DNA from 3 places in the Fusibacter sp. QWL-12 genome. Region 3 is predicted to be linked to each of the others. Evidence: riboswitches for the same ligand, from Rfam matches in the RefSeq annotation. Region 3 holds a riboswitch; each other region holds the start of a gene.

Region 1 (4,343 bases), 1.3 Mb from region 3:
TATTGGTATAGCAATGGGTGGGATTGGTTCTGATGCTGCAATTGAAGCTGCGGATGTCGTAATCATGACGGATGAACCATCAAAAATTGCAAGTGCAATACGCATTGCAAAACGAACGAAGACCATTGTGTGGCAGAATATTATATTTGCTTTCGCAGTTAAAGGAATTGTACTGGTTCTTGGCGCTGGCGGACTAGCCACAATGTGGGAAGCTGTATTTGCAGATGTTGGTGTTGCTGTTCTAGCTGTTTTCAATGCTATGAGAGTACTTAATTCGAAAACTCAATAAACGCATTGTTGAGTTTCAGGAGGTAACATGCTAAATGTAATATCAAGTGGGTGTCTGCTTCTTTTTGGTAGTGTGTACATTGCGAAATTGTTGCTTTTAAAGTATAGGGATAAAATCCTCGCCAATTCATTAGGTGATAAGGGAAAAGAACGAAATTTGAGCAGAGTTGAAAGACTGGTTAAATGGTCTGTATATACTTGGATTGCAATTTGGATTTTGAATATTTTCGGAATTTCGATTTATGCACCATTGTTGATGAATATGCCACTTAGGTACATTGGTGTGGCATTGAATGCACTTGGAGCAATCTTGTTTTTCATATCCGTTATTGTTATGAACAAGTCGTGGCGAGTAGGTATTGATCACAATAGCACTGCTAAACTAGTGACAAGTGGGATTTACAAATTTTCTAGAAATCCTGCTTACGTTGCCTTTGATACTATGTTTTTAGGAACGGCAATTACTTTTGGAGATTTTGGATTGTTGTTGATAGGTATAGTTGCTGGATTTAGTTTGCACAATTTGATATTGAAAGAAGAATCGTATCTTGAAGAAAAATTTAAAGGTGATTATATAAAGTATAAAAATGATGTTGGTAGATATTTATAAAGAATAAACTTATTAAAATCCCTGAACGCTATGAATCGACAATTCAATTCAGGGATTTTAATTATTTGGTTTATAGGTTAGTAAGCATGAATTGGTTTGACAATTACGGATAATGTGCTATTATAAAATTATATTAAATAAAAGTAACAGTGAAGAGATACTCTTTTCACGATAATGGCAAACCATTGGAAACGGTGGGACGCAAAGCTATAGGGCCTTTCGAATGAATGGCAGCCTAGCCACCGAATGAGAAGATTTTCTGTTTTTTGAAAACTTCAATAAGTCCATATTGTGATGAGTAACTCTCAACGATAATAGCAAACCATTAGTAATGATGGGACGCAAAGCCATAGGGCCTTTTAAAAAGAGGCAGCCGTGCTACCGAAAGGAGAGTTATTATGAAAAAAATAATAAGCATTTTAATGGTTTTAATGATTTTAGTTGGAAGTTCAATACAATCATATGCTTCAACACAAGCGCTCCAAGCTGATACTGATAATGGATTAGTAAGAGTTCAGCTTGATGATGTAGACGGTGCTAAAATGCTGTTATTAGTTGAAAAAGATGGTGTACGATACTCTTATCCAATTACTGATACAGATATCAATCAATTTCCACTTCAATTGGGAAATGGCAACTATCTCGTTAGAATTATGCAAAATACAACCGGCAACAGTTATAAAGAGTTATCCAGAATTGATGTTACATTAGAATTAGAAAACAACAATAATGTATTTCTAGCATCTATACAAGACATAGAGTTTGATGATACTTCATTACCTATCGTCAAAGCCAAAGCATTAACAAAAGGATTAAAAAATGACATCGATAAAGTTAAAGCAATATATAATTATGTAAATCAAAATATTAAGTATGATTATACAAAAGCAAAAAATGTTAAAAGTGGTTATTTTCCAGATATCGAGTCTACTTATATCACAAATACAGGTATTTGTTATGATTACGCTTCAATTGTAGCTGCGATGCTTAGAAGTGTTGGTATTCCAACAAAATTGATAAAGGGTTATTCAATTCCAACGAAAGACATCTATCACGCATGGAATGAAGTATATGTCGATGACGAATGGAAAATAATAGATACTACAGTTGACTCTGCATATGTTCAAGCAAATTTGAGTACAAAAATGTTTAAATCATTTACTGATTACAAGGCATCTAAAATGTACTGATATAATCTTCGATTTTGATTTTTAAGAAGTCATTGTCGTGTTTATTAGTCTCTGAAAATCGTAAATGGATGAGCTATCGGAAACAAATTTGATTCAATAAATTCATATTATTACTTGTCGGGCCCCAAAAGTCAATTATGCAGATTTCTGAATTAGGGATTTGATTTTTGACAACAATGAAGATTTATGAAAGTATATTGATAGAGCTCACATTAGCAGAAAAGCGTGAATGCTTTGAATTTGATTTGAATTGAATAGTCGAATTAATATTTGAAAAGTTATGAGGCAATTGTTTAAGGTCAACTATAATGACCAATAAGCTATGCCTCTTTTTTTATTTTAAAAATCTGTGAAAAAGAGTCATTCATAAACAAGCCAATTGTTTATTTAGCTTATGTAAGAATCAAAGTTATATGAATTTAAAATGGATTTGAAGCCGGGGTCAAATAGTTGATTCCGGTTTTTTCATATCAAAAATTAAACGAAAGGATGGAAAATTTATGAGACAGAAAGAAAAACGCATTGGTATTGTTGCACTCGCCTTCTTGATTCTGCTATGTAGTGGAATCTATATTGCTTACCGACTTCATCCGGAAAGTTTTATAGGAAAGGACGAAATTATCACACGTGGCGAATACGCTGCGATTCTAGCAAATGAGATTTCGCTTGATATCTCAAATTCAGAAAAAGAACCACCAAGTTTTTCAGACATCGATGATCATTGGGCAGAGAAATACATTGAGGCTTTAGTAGATGCAGGAATCTTTGATCTAGCAGACTATCCAGATGCTTTCAAACCCGATGAGCCAATTACCCGTGCTGAAATTATCAAGCTTCTAGTGAAAATTAAAGGTTTGGAAGATGAGGCAATGAACACTCAAGGGCACAGTGGCTATAAGGATCAAGAAGTCATCAAAGATGAAGACAAAGGCTTTGTAATCATTGGTCGAGAGAATGGAATCATTGGAGATGAGGAGGATGATAAAATCAGGCCAAATGATCAGGCGACCAAAAGCGAAGCGGAGGAGATGACAGAGAGTATTAATCAAAAGCCGATTGAAGAAAAGCCTACAATACCATCACAAACGCCTGATACGACAACACCAGAACCAATTAAACCGACTGAACCTGAAACTCCCACAGACCCAACGACAAATCCAGAAGAGAACATGCCACCTATAACACCAACTCCAGACTCTAGTGGTGGAAGTTCTCACGATAAATCTGATAGAGATTCTTATCATCCTACAGCAGAGGTGAAGTTTGAATTACCCGAAGTAGTCCACACAGACAATGAAATTGAAGTGATGCCTATGTGGAAATACATGAATAGCTATACTTGGACACTGTCTAAAACTGATGTAGATGGCTCTGAAAAGTCTATTGAGATGAAAGATGCTGTTACAGGCGCACTTGGACTGGAGGGTGGCACCGTTAAGTTTATGGAGTACGGTCAATATACTTTGACAGCCACCGCTAAAAATGCCAGAGGAAAAGAAACTGTACTATCCATGCAAATCAAAGTATACCCAGTTATCAATATGAACTTTGATATGCCTGAAACAACGCACACTGATAAATCAACAACCATCACATACTCGTTAGAAAATCTATATGGAAACAACATCGAGTGGTCAGCGATAAAAGATGGTGAAGTAGCAAAAATAGCTGACATCTTTGACGGTGAACTTGGAAATGAAGGTGGAACCTTTGTTTTCAGGAACAAGGGGGAATATACCCTAACTGCATGGATTAAGGACGCTACTGGCCGTATATTTTCACATACGGAATCCACAAAAGTTTATCCTGTTGCGGGAATTTCATTTAACCTTCCATCCGTGTCTCATACGGATAAGGAACTTAATCTTTCAACGGTCCTAATTGAAGCAAATAACATGAACGTTGATTGGATCCTACTGAAGAATGGCGAGGCAGTTGAACTTTCAAATGAGCTCGAAGGTAAGCTAACCAATGAAGGTGGAAATATTCGTTTCAAGGATAAGGGCGTGTATATGCTCATTGGAAAATTAATCGATGAAACCAATAGAACATTTGAAGTTTCACATAGCATAACAATCTATCCCATTGGTTCTGTTGGATTTTATGCACCTGAAATTACGCATACAGATAAGACAATCCACGTAGAAACCCGATTTGAAAATCTCGGAGATGCATCAATTCAGTGGTCACTATCCAAAGATGGTGAAACAGTTGAAGTTAAAAATGCAATTCAAGGTGAACTTGCTGATGAGGGA
Region 2 (4,343 bases), 1.7 Mb from region 3:
AAATTATAATTTTAGGCTGAGGAGTATAGAGATGTTTGTTAAAGAATTGATTGAGAAGTTTGGTTTTAAACACTTATCAGGAGAAAATTTAGATAGAAAAATTGAAAATGCATACTCTTGTGATTTATTGAGCTGGGTAATGGCTAAGGGTAAACATGATACAGCTTGGATAACCGTTCAAACACATAACAACATATTGGCAGTTGCTTCATTATTAGACTTTGCTTGTATTATTATTCCAGAAGGGATTAAAGTTGAACAAGAAATTTTAGAAAAAGCAAATGAGCAAGAAGTTGTTATTTTATCAACAGAGCTAGATTCTTTTGAGATTTTTAAGATTTTATATGAAGCTGGAGTAAAATAGTGAAACTTTACTATGATTTGCACATACACTCATGTCTATCTCCATGTGGTAGTGAGGATATGACGCCTAATAATATTGTGGGAATGGCGCACATTAAAGGATTAGACATAATTGCAGTGACAGATCACAACGCTTGTGACAATCTAGTAGCGATTGCTCAAGTGGCTGAAAAATTTGACATTTTGTTGGTTCCAGGTATGGAAATTCAAACAAAAGAAGAGGTTCATGTACTCTGCTACTTTAGAAGTTTATCTGATCTTTTAGGATTTAATGAAGTTTTAGCAGCTTATAGGACACCAATACTGAATAAGCCTAAACTATTTGGACATCAACTCATATTAAATGATAATGATGAACAAACAGGAGAAGAGTTAAGAGCACTAATGATGTCGGTAGATTTATCTATTGAAGCGGTTAAAGCTTTAGTAGAAAAGCATTTTGGATGTGTCGTTCCAGCACACATAAACAAAGCGTCAAATAGCATACTCGTCAATTTAGGATTCATACCAGAATCATTAGGATTTAAAACCGTTGAAGTACATCTCAACAGTCCAATATCAGAAGGGTTGACGAAAGATTTTCAAGTTATTTATAATTCAGATGCACATTATTTAGAACAAATCAGCGAGCCCATTCATTCTATGGATTTATCGGAAAGAAGTTGTTCAGCAGTAATTGATTATTTATTGGGGAAGGTATTATGAGGGAGCTTTCTTTACACATTTTGGATATTGCACAAAATTCAATTTCAGCTAAAGCAGAGTGTTTAAGAATCGTTGTAATTGAAGATATGGCGACAGATCGGTTGACGATTAAAATTAAAGACGATGGCATTGGAATGGATGCAGAGACTGTTAGAAGGGTAATTGATCCTTTTTATACGACTCGTACGACGCGAAAGGTTGGATTGGGTATACCGCTTTTTAAGTCTTCAGCAGAACAATGTGGTGGTTATTTCGAAATCAAATCACAACTTGGAGCTGGAACTGAAATCACTGCAGTCTTCAAGCACAGTCATATTGATCGTGTGCCACTTGGAGATATGCCGGAAACATTAGTGACGATTATCAATGCCTGTGAATCTATGGATATGATTTACACGCACACAGTAAATAATGAGACGTTTACCTTAAATACAAAAGAAATTAGAAAGTTGTTAGATGGGGTTCCGATTAATAATCTTGACGTCATCACATGGTTAAGAGAGTATATAACAGAAGGTCTTCAAGAAATCAAGGGTGTGCAATAGTACACCCTCTTTACATTTTGTTTTCAATTGTGATATGGTTAATTAATAAAGAGGATAAGAGGTGCCGCTTTGAACCTAAAGAAAATGGGTATAAAGGTATTACTATTTACTATAGTATTAATTGTGATAACAAAAAATATACAGATAGACCCCTATATTCGAACTGCACTAAGTGTATTTGGAATTGGATCTGGTTTAATGCTGATGTTTTTAGACAGCTATCGTCATTACGGCGACTAATTTTGAAAGAGGCAGATTATGATAAGTTGGAAAAAATGGCTATCCACAGGATTAATTATAGCAGGTTTAGGGATCGCTGCTTTCCCAATTGCTGACAAATTATATGCTGATTATTGGCAAAACAAGTTACTTGAAGCATATGACAGTCAATTGACATTAAATGAAGAAGCAGATCAACAAGCCGAGGCAGATTTTCTTGCTTTACAGGCAATTTATGAAGCTAGTGATGCGATAGAAGCGAGTGAGGAAGAAACGACAGTTGAAACATCTACAGATGTGACAGAATCAATAGAGGCATCGACGGAAGCAACAACAGAAAAAGCGAAAACTGTAGACAAAAGTGTTATTGGGAAAATTAAAATATCCAAAATCAATTTGATAATGCCGATCCTAATGGGTGCAACAGATAAAAATTTGAATAGAGGAGCTGCTGTAATTGCAGGCACTTCAGAGTTTGGTGAAATCGGAAATGTAGGTATAGCGGGACATAGAGGTAGATCATATGGCTTGTTTTTTAATCGATTGGACGAGTTAGGTAAAGGCGACATCATTGAAATCACTACAGATAATAAGGTCTATAAGTACACCGTATATGAGACCCTTATCGTAGAGCCAACTGAAATTTCTGTATTATATAAAAATAATGAAGATAAAATTTTAACCTTGGTTACCTGTGATCCTGTAAAGAACCCAACGCATCGTTTAATCATACACGCTTTACAAAATCCATAAAAAGTCGTAATGTTTTTGTAATTGTACAAAATTAGAAGTGTGGTATACTATTAGCATAGAAGTAAATATTCTGTGAAGAGATGTCTTTTCACGACAAAGGCAAACCATCGGAAACGATGGGACGCAAAACTATAGGGCCTTTCCGAAAGGAGTGGCAGCCAGTCGCCGAATGAGGAGATTTTCTATTTTTTGAAAATTTCATTACGTGAAACGAACCTCTCACCGATAACGGCAAACCATTGGAAACGATGGGACGCAAAGCTATAGGGCCTTTCCATAAGGAATGGCAGCCTAGCTACCGAAGGGAGAGAAACATGAAAAAAATATTGAGTTTATTAGTGATGACAGTTGTTTTGGTCAGTGCATCGTTTACCAGTTTTGGTGCAACTCAAACCATTCAAGCAGATTTGGCAACAGGAATCGTAAACGTTGAATATAGCACATTAAGTAGCAGTAAAATTTTATTGTTAGTTGAAAAAGATGGTCAAAGATACTCTTATCCAATCGTTGACACAGATGTTAATCAATTTCCGTTACAACTTGGAAATGGCACTTACACAGTGAGATTGATGCAAAATACCACTGGAAATAGTTACAAAGAGCTTACTAAAACATCGGTTACGTTAAATTTGGCAAACTCTAATGTCGTATATCTTAATTCAATTCAAGATATAGAATGGAATGAAGATACACTAGCTGTACAAAAGGCATATGAGCTCACAAAAAATTTAACTTCTGATGATGCAAAAGTAAAAGCGATTTATAACTATATTACCAAAAACTATAAATACGATTATAATAAAGCTAAAACTGTAACTAGTGGTTACTTCCCAAATGTTGATAGTACATTTGCTTCAAAAAATGGCATTTGTTATGATTATTCGGCATTATTCGCTGCAATGACAAGAAGTGTTGGGATTCCTACGAAACTTGTAAAAGGTTACTCAACGAATACTGGTGATGTCTATCATGCATGGAATGAAGTCTATATTAATGGTACTTGGAAAACAGTAGATACGACAGTTGATGCATCTTATGTTCAAGCAAATAAAACGGTATCTATGTATAAATTAGCAAAAGAATATAGTGTTTCAAAAGTTTATTAAGCCTTCTTAACTGTTCTGTAGGTAACTGCAGTGCAGTTTTTTTATTGATCACACATTTTTGTGGTAAAATCTGAGGATTTGATGTCCGAAGATTTTTATTTTTTTGTCTTTTTTTAAAATTATGATATCTTTTACAACAAAAATAAGATATTATTATAAGGTTGAATATTACGCTTTATTAGTTTAGGAGATATAAATGTTAAAAAACAAAGGCATCATCAATATTGCGGTTATCGCTCACGTTGATGCAGGAAAGTCAACTTTAGTTGACGCATTTTTAAATCAAAGCAATGTTTTTAGAGCAAATGAGTTCGTGCCAGAATGTGTTATGGACAGTAATGATTTGGAAAGAGAAAGAGGCATCACCATTTACTCAAAAAACTGTTCTATTATGTACAATGATTACAAGATCAATATTGTAGATACACCGGGCCATGCTGACTTCTCGTCAGAGGTAGAAAGAATAATGAAAACGGTTGATACCGTAATCTTATTGGTTGACTCTAGTGAAGGGCCTATGCCACAAACTAGATTTGTTCTTAAAAAATCTCTGGAAAGAGGTTTGAGACCAATTTTATTTATAAACAAAATAGATAAGAAAGATCAAAGAGCAGAAGAAGTCGTCGATTTAACCTTCGATTTGTTTGTTGAG
Region 3 (4,343 bases):
GAAACGGGAGAACTAGACTTTTCTTATTCAAATCCTGGTCTTGGACGTTTTAGGGTGAATATATATAAACAACGTGGTAGCTATTCAATGGCACTGCGTGTGGTAAGTTTAAATGTTCCGAGCATGGAAGAACTTAGATTGCCACCGATTATAAAAGAACTGTCTATGAAGCAAAGGGGATTGATACTCGTAACGGGTCCAACCGGTTCAGGTAAATCAACCACACTTGCCTCCATGATCGATTTGATGAATCATCAACGTAACGAGCATATCATTACGATTGAAGATCCTATAGAATATTTGCACAAGCACAATAGAAGCATCGTCAATCAGCGTGAAATTGGGCATGACTCTAAAAGTTTTGCCAATGCGCTTAGAGCTGCTTTACGACAAGACCCTGATATTATCCTAGTAGGTGAGATGAGGGATCTTGAAACAATCAGTACAGCGATAACAGCTGCTGAAACTGGACACTTAGTTTTATCAACCTTGCATACCATTGGTGCTGCAAAAACAGTTGATAGAATAATCGATGTTTTTCCACCTCATCAACAGCAGCAAATCCGTATACAGCTTGCCTCAGTTTTAGAAGCGGTTATTTCACAGCAAATATTGCCTAAGGCAGATGGTTCGGGAAGAATTGCTGCATTTGAAGTCATGGTAGCAAATTCGGCGATTCGTAACCTTATTCGCGAAGGCAAAACGCACCAAATTCAGAATGTCATCCAAACTGGTGCATCGCAAAGCATGGTTACCATGGATGCATCGTTGATTGATCTTTATAAAAAGAGAATTATCGACATGCCAACACTTAGAAAATACGCAGTTGATTTTGATATGGTTCAAAAGCAACTGAATCTTTCTTATTAATTTTAGTATTTTGGGGTAGAACCATAAAACATAGACAGGGGGGATAGGATGACATCGGTTTACGTATGTAAGGAGATTGATGCGCAAGGCAAAATTCTTCAGACGTCATATAAAGGCGAAAGCTCTGAAGAAATTGTTCAAATGATTCGCTCGAAAGGTCATACACCGATTAAGGTTGAGTTAGAAGCAGCAAAAGGACAAGATATTTCAGACCTAGCATTATTCGAAAAGAAGGTTAAATCAAAGGATTTAGCAATTTTTTGTAAGCAATTATATACCATGCTTCACGCTGGGATGCCTTTAATCAATGCACTCGATGTATTATACAATCAAACAGAACACAAAACGCTTCAAAAGACCGTGAAAGCCATGACCATACAAGTGCAAAAAGGTGATGTGCTCTCTACTTCCATGAAAGCGCATACGAGAGTTTTTCCATCGCTTTTGATCAACATGGTTGAGTCAGGTGAGTTGACTGGTAATCTGGATGGTGTCTTAGAGAGGATGTCAATCCATTACACTAAAGAACATCGAATTAACTCTAAAGTAAAGGGTGCAATGGTTTATCCAGCTGTATTAAGTATCTTAGTTGTGTGCGTTGTTATATTTATGATTACATTTATCTTGCCAACTTTTACAGGCATGTTTGAATCATCAGGTGTTCCACTACCGGCACCGACGAGATTTTTATTAGGTGTTAGTGATTCGATTAGAAGCTTTTGGTATATATATATAGTAGTGATTGGTGGATTAGTCACATTTTTTAGATGGTATTTTAAAAGTGGTGATGGTAAAAGATTATTTGACAGCATTGCATTAAAATTACCACTTATAAAAAAACAAGTTGTTATGATAGCGACATCTAGATTTACAAGAACCTTGGCGACACTTTTAGCAAGTGGTATTCCCATTATTCAAGCGCTTGAAACCGCAGCTAATGTTACAAGCAATCTTGTTATAGTTGATGAAATGAAAAAGGTGACTGAAGATATTAAAAAAGGTGTTGCTTTAAGCAATTTACTAAAAAGGATGAATATTTTTCCGCCTATGATGGTTTCCATGGTGGGAATTGGTGAAGAATCAGGTGCACTCGAAGACATGCTAGATCGAGCAGCTGATTATTATGATGAAGAGTTAGAAACAGCTATTCAAAGGTTAGTTCAACTTCTTGAACCAATTATGATAGTAGTAATGGCAGTTGTGGTAGGTTTTATAGTTATTTCAATGTTGTTGCCGATGTTTGACATGCTCAAAACGGTACAATAAAGGAAGAACTTTAAAATAAATATGTATACTTATAGAACGTTAAGGAGGAAAAGATTATGATGAAAGCTCTCAGAAAAAAAAGAGCGGGAGGGTTCACCCTTATTGAACTGATTGTAGTTATCGCTATTTTGGGGATTTTAGCAGCGATAGCAATTCCTAGACTTGGTGGTTTTACAGAGTCAGCAAAAATGGCAAATGATGAAGCTGTGGCTGCAAATTTAGCTACTGCAGGTGCTTTGTATTATGCTCAAAATAATACTGCACCAGCTGATGTTGCTGCTTTATATGCTGCTGATTTGACTGCATATACAAATGACGCAGATGTTATCGCTGATTTAAAATCAACAACGTATGCAGGCACTACAGCTATAGCTTTTTCTGTGGCTAGTAATAAAGTAACTGTAACTTTTACGGGATCAACACTAACTGCAACAAAATAGCACTTTAATTTTAAAAGAAAAGACACTTAGGTGTCTTTTCTTTAAAATTTCATTACAGCGGTTGTATTAAGTGAACAACTTTAGTTAAAAGAGTTGAAAAATAGTTTTAATTTCTATATAGTATACATAGGACTTTTGGTCCATATATGAAGTGGGGACTTCGTAGAAGATATAGAATAGAAGTGGGCAAAGTATTTGAAAAGATATGACGCAAAGCTTGGAGTCTAAGGCAATTTTGCTATGATCGTTCAGCTGCAGTTTAATTTGTGCTGCAGTTTTTTATTTTTTTGATAAGGAGCTTTAATGAAAAGACAAAAAGGAGCTGCATTAGCAATGGTGATAATTGCCTTTGCAGTGCTAATGATTTTAGGAACAATGGTACTCTCCATCTCAATGTCAGAGGCGAATTTCGTGTCAGCAGATGAGGTAAAACTTAAAGAATTATATACTGCAAGATCAGGCGCTGAGGCAATGGTTTCCTACCTGATAGAAAATCCAAATCAGATTCAGAATATAATCGATGAAACGGCGATCAATCCAGCGAAAGGCAAACTTAATAATATTGAGTTTGAAGTCGTTGTTAAAAATAATGTAGCTAACCCAATAGTAGAGTCTAAAGTTATCAAAGATGGTAACGTCAAATCGGAAATATCGATTGTGCTCAACTCAAGTCAGTTTAACTTCCTTGATTATTCAGTGTTTTCAACAAATACACCAACAATTGGAAAACAACATAATGGCAACGTCGGAACCAATAGTAATACCATTAATAGGGTCGGAGGTAGTAAGGATCAGATTAATGGCAATGCTAGAATCGTAAATGGAAATGTGAGTTCTGTTCAAAGTGAGTTTACAGGAACCATTACAAATGATACTGAAGTAGTGGCTTTACCTCAAATCGATACATCAAAGTTTACCACCGTACTAGCAGATAATTCGAGATACAATCTAACGAATGGAGATACCGTCTATTTAAACGCCACGTCATTAAGTAGAAATTTCTCAGTGACGGGCAATGGTATATTACATCTACTGGTGGGTAATTTAGGTGGAAACATTGATATTTCAGTTGGTGCAAATGTTAGATTAATCTTATATTCAACACAAAGCAGTATCACCTTCAATGGTAATCCAACATTACCTTGTATTTTATATGCGCCAAATGCAATTGTATCCTTTAACGGTGGCGGTAATGGAACTGTAAACAGTGGACAAATCATCTGCAAGCAGTATGAAGCACCTAATTCTGCCGCTTTTAACTACGTCGGAATTGATACGGTAGGAATCGATTTATCCATTGATCAATCAGCTTTGTCTTACACAAGAGGTGAGTATGATGGACAATAAATTTAGAAGAAGAAAATACGCAAAGTCGAATGCGATGACTTTAGTAGAAATTATAATGGCGATTGCATTAATTGGTATAATCACCATTTCTATTATGACGTTGCTAACTTCTGGCTTTACACAAATTACTTCCTCTGGCGAAAGAGCGAAAGCATTATTTCAAGCTCAAGCACAAATAGAATCGGATATTAATGATATTGGACAAAGTGCAAGTGATGCATCTGAAACCTTGACATTAAAGATAGACGACACTGAGATAATCGTTCCAGGTAAAGTAAAATCCGTTAATACAGCTTTGCCGAATGGTAGATCCGTACAAATTGAAATATTCCAACCCTATAAATGAGGTTTTAATGAAAAAAACGTATAGAGGATTAACGTTAGTTGAACTTATAGTTGTCATTGCACTAATTGGTGTTG

The links. Region 3 has a riboswitch for cyclic di-GMP ahead of AC4PID_RS02890 (hypothetical protein). Riboswitches for the same ligand answer to the same signal wherever they lie in the genome.
Region 1: another riboswitch for cyclic di-GMP. It lies ahead of AC4PID_RS14730 (transglutaminase-like domain-containing protein); the one in region 3 lies ahead of AC4PID_RS02890 (hypothetical protein).
Region 2: another riboswitch for cyclic di-GMP. It lies ahead of AC4PID_RS12995 (transglutaminase-like domain-containing protein); the one in region 3 lies ahead of AC4PID_RS02890 (hypothetical protein).

What each region holds. Positions count from the first base shown of each region.
Region 1 covers NZ_CM178745.1:3,074,437-3,078,779, forward strand. Annotated here, with positions in the region: gene AC4PID_RS14720 (heavy metal translocating P-type ATPase) at 1-289, shown strand, start outside; gene AC4PID_RS14725 (methyltransferase family protein) at 317-898, shown strand; cyclic di-GMP riboswitch class I at 1,065-1,145, shown strand; cyclic di-GMP riboswitch class I at 1,205-1,284, shown strand; gene AC4PID_RS14730 (transglutaminase-like domain-containing protein) at 1,297-2,088, shown strand; gene AC4PID_RS14735 (S-layer homology domain-containing protein) at 2,589-4,343, shown strand, end outside.
Region 2 covers NZ_CM178745.1:2,698,910-2,703,252, forward strand. Annotated here, with positions in the region: gene AC4PID_RS12970 (DRTGG domain-containing protein) at 32-364, shown strand; gene AC4PID_RS12975 (PHP domain-containing protein) at 364-1,068, shown strand; gene AC4PID_RS12980 (ATP-binding protein) at 1,065-1,613, shown strand; gene AC4PID_RS12985 (hypothetical protein) at 1,683-1,853, shown strand; gene AC4PID_RS12990 (class D sortase) at 1,872-2,585, shown strand; cyclic di-GMP riboswitch class I at 2,674-2,755, shown strand; cyclic di-GMP riboswitch class I at 2,806-2,888, shown strand; gene AC4PID_RS12995 (transglutaminase-like domain-containing protein) at 2,900-3,691, shown strand; gene typA (translational GTPase TypA) at 3,888-4,343, shown strand, end outside.
Region 3 covers NZ_CM178745.1:493,626-497,968, reverse strand. Annotated here, with positions in the region: gene AC4PID_RS02905 (type IV pilus twitching motility protein PilT) at 1-870, shown strand, start outside; gene AC4PID_RS02900 (type II secretion system F family protein) at 919-2,136, shown strand; gene AC4PID_RS02895 (type II secretion system protein) at 2,193-2,576, shown strand; cyclic di-GMP riboswitch class I at 2,752-2,836, shown strand; gene AC4PID_RS02890 (hypothetical protein) at 2,880-3,923, shown strand; gene AC4PID_RS02885 (type II secretion system protein) at 3,910-4,269, shown strand; gene AC4PID_RS02880 (PilW family protein) at 4,277-4,343, shown strand, end outside.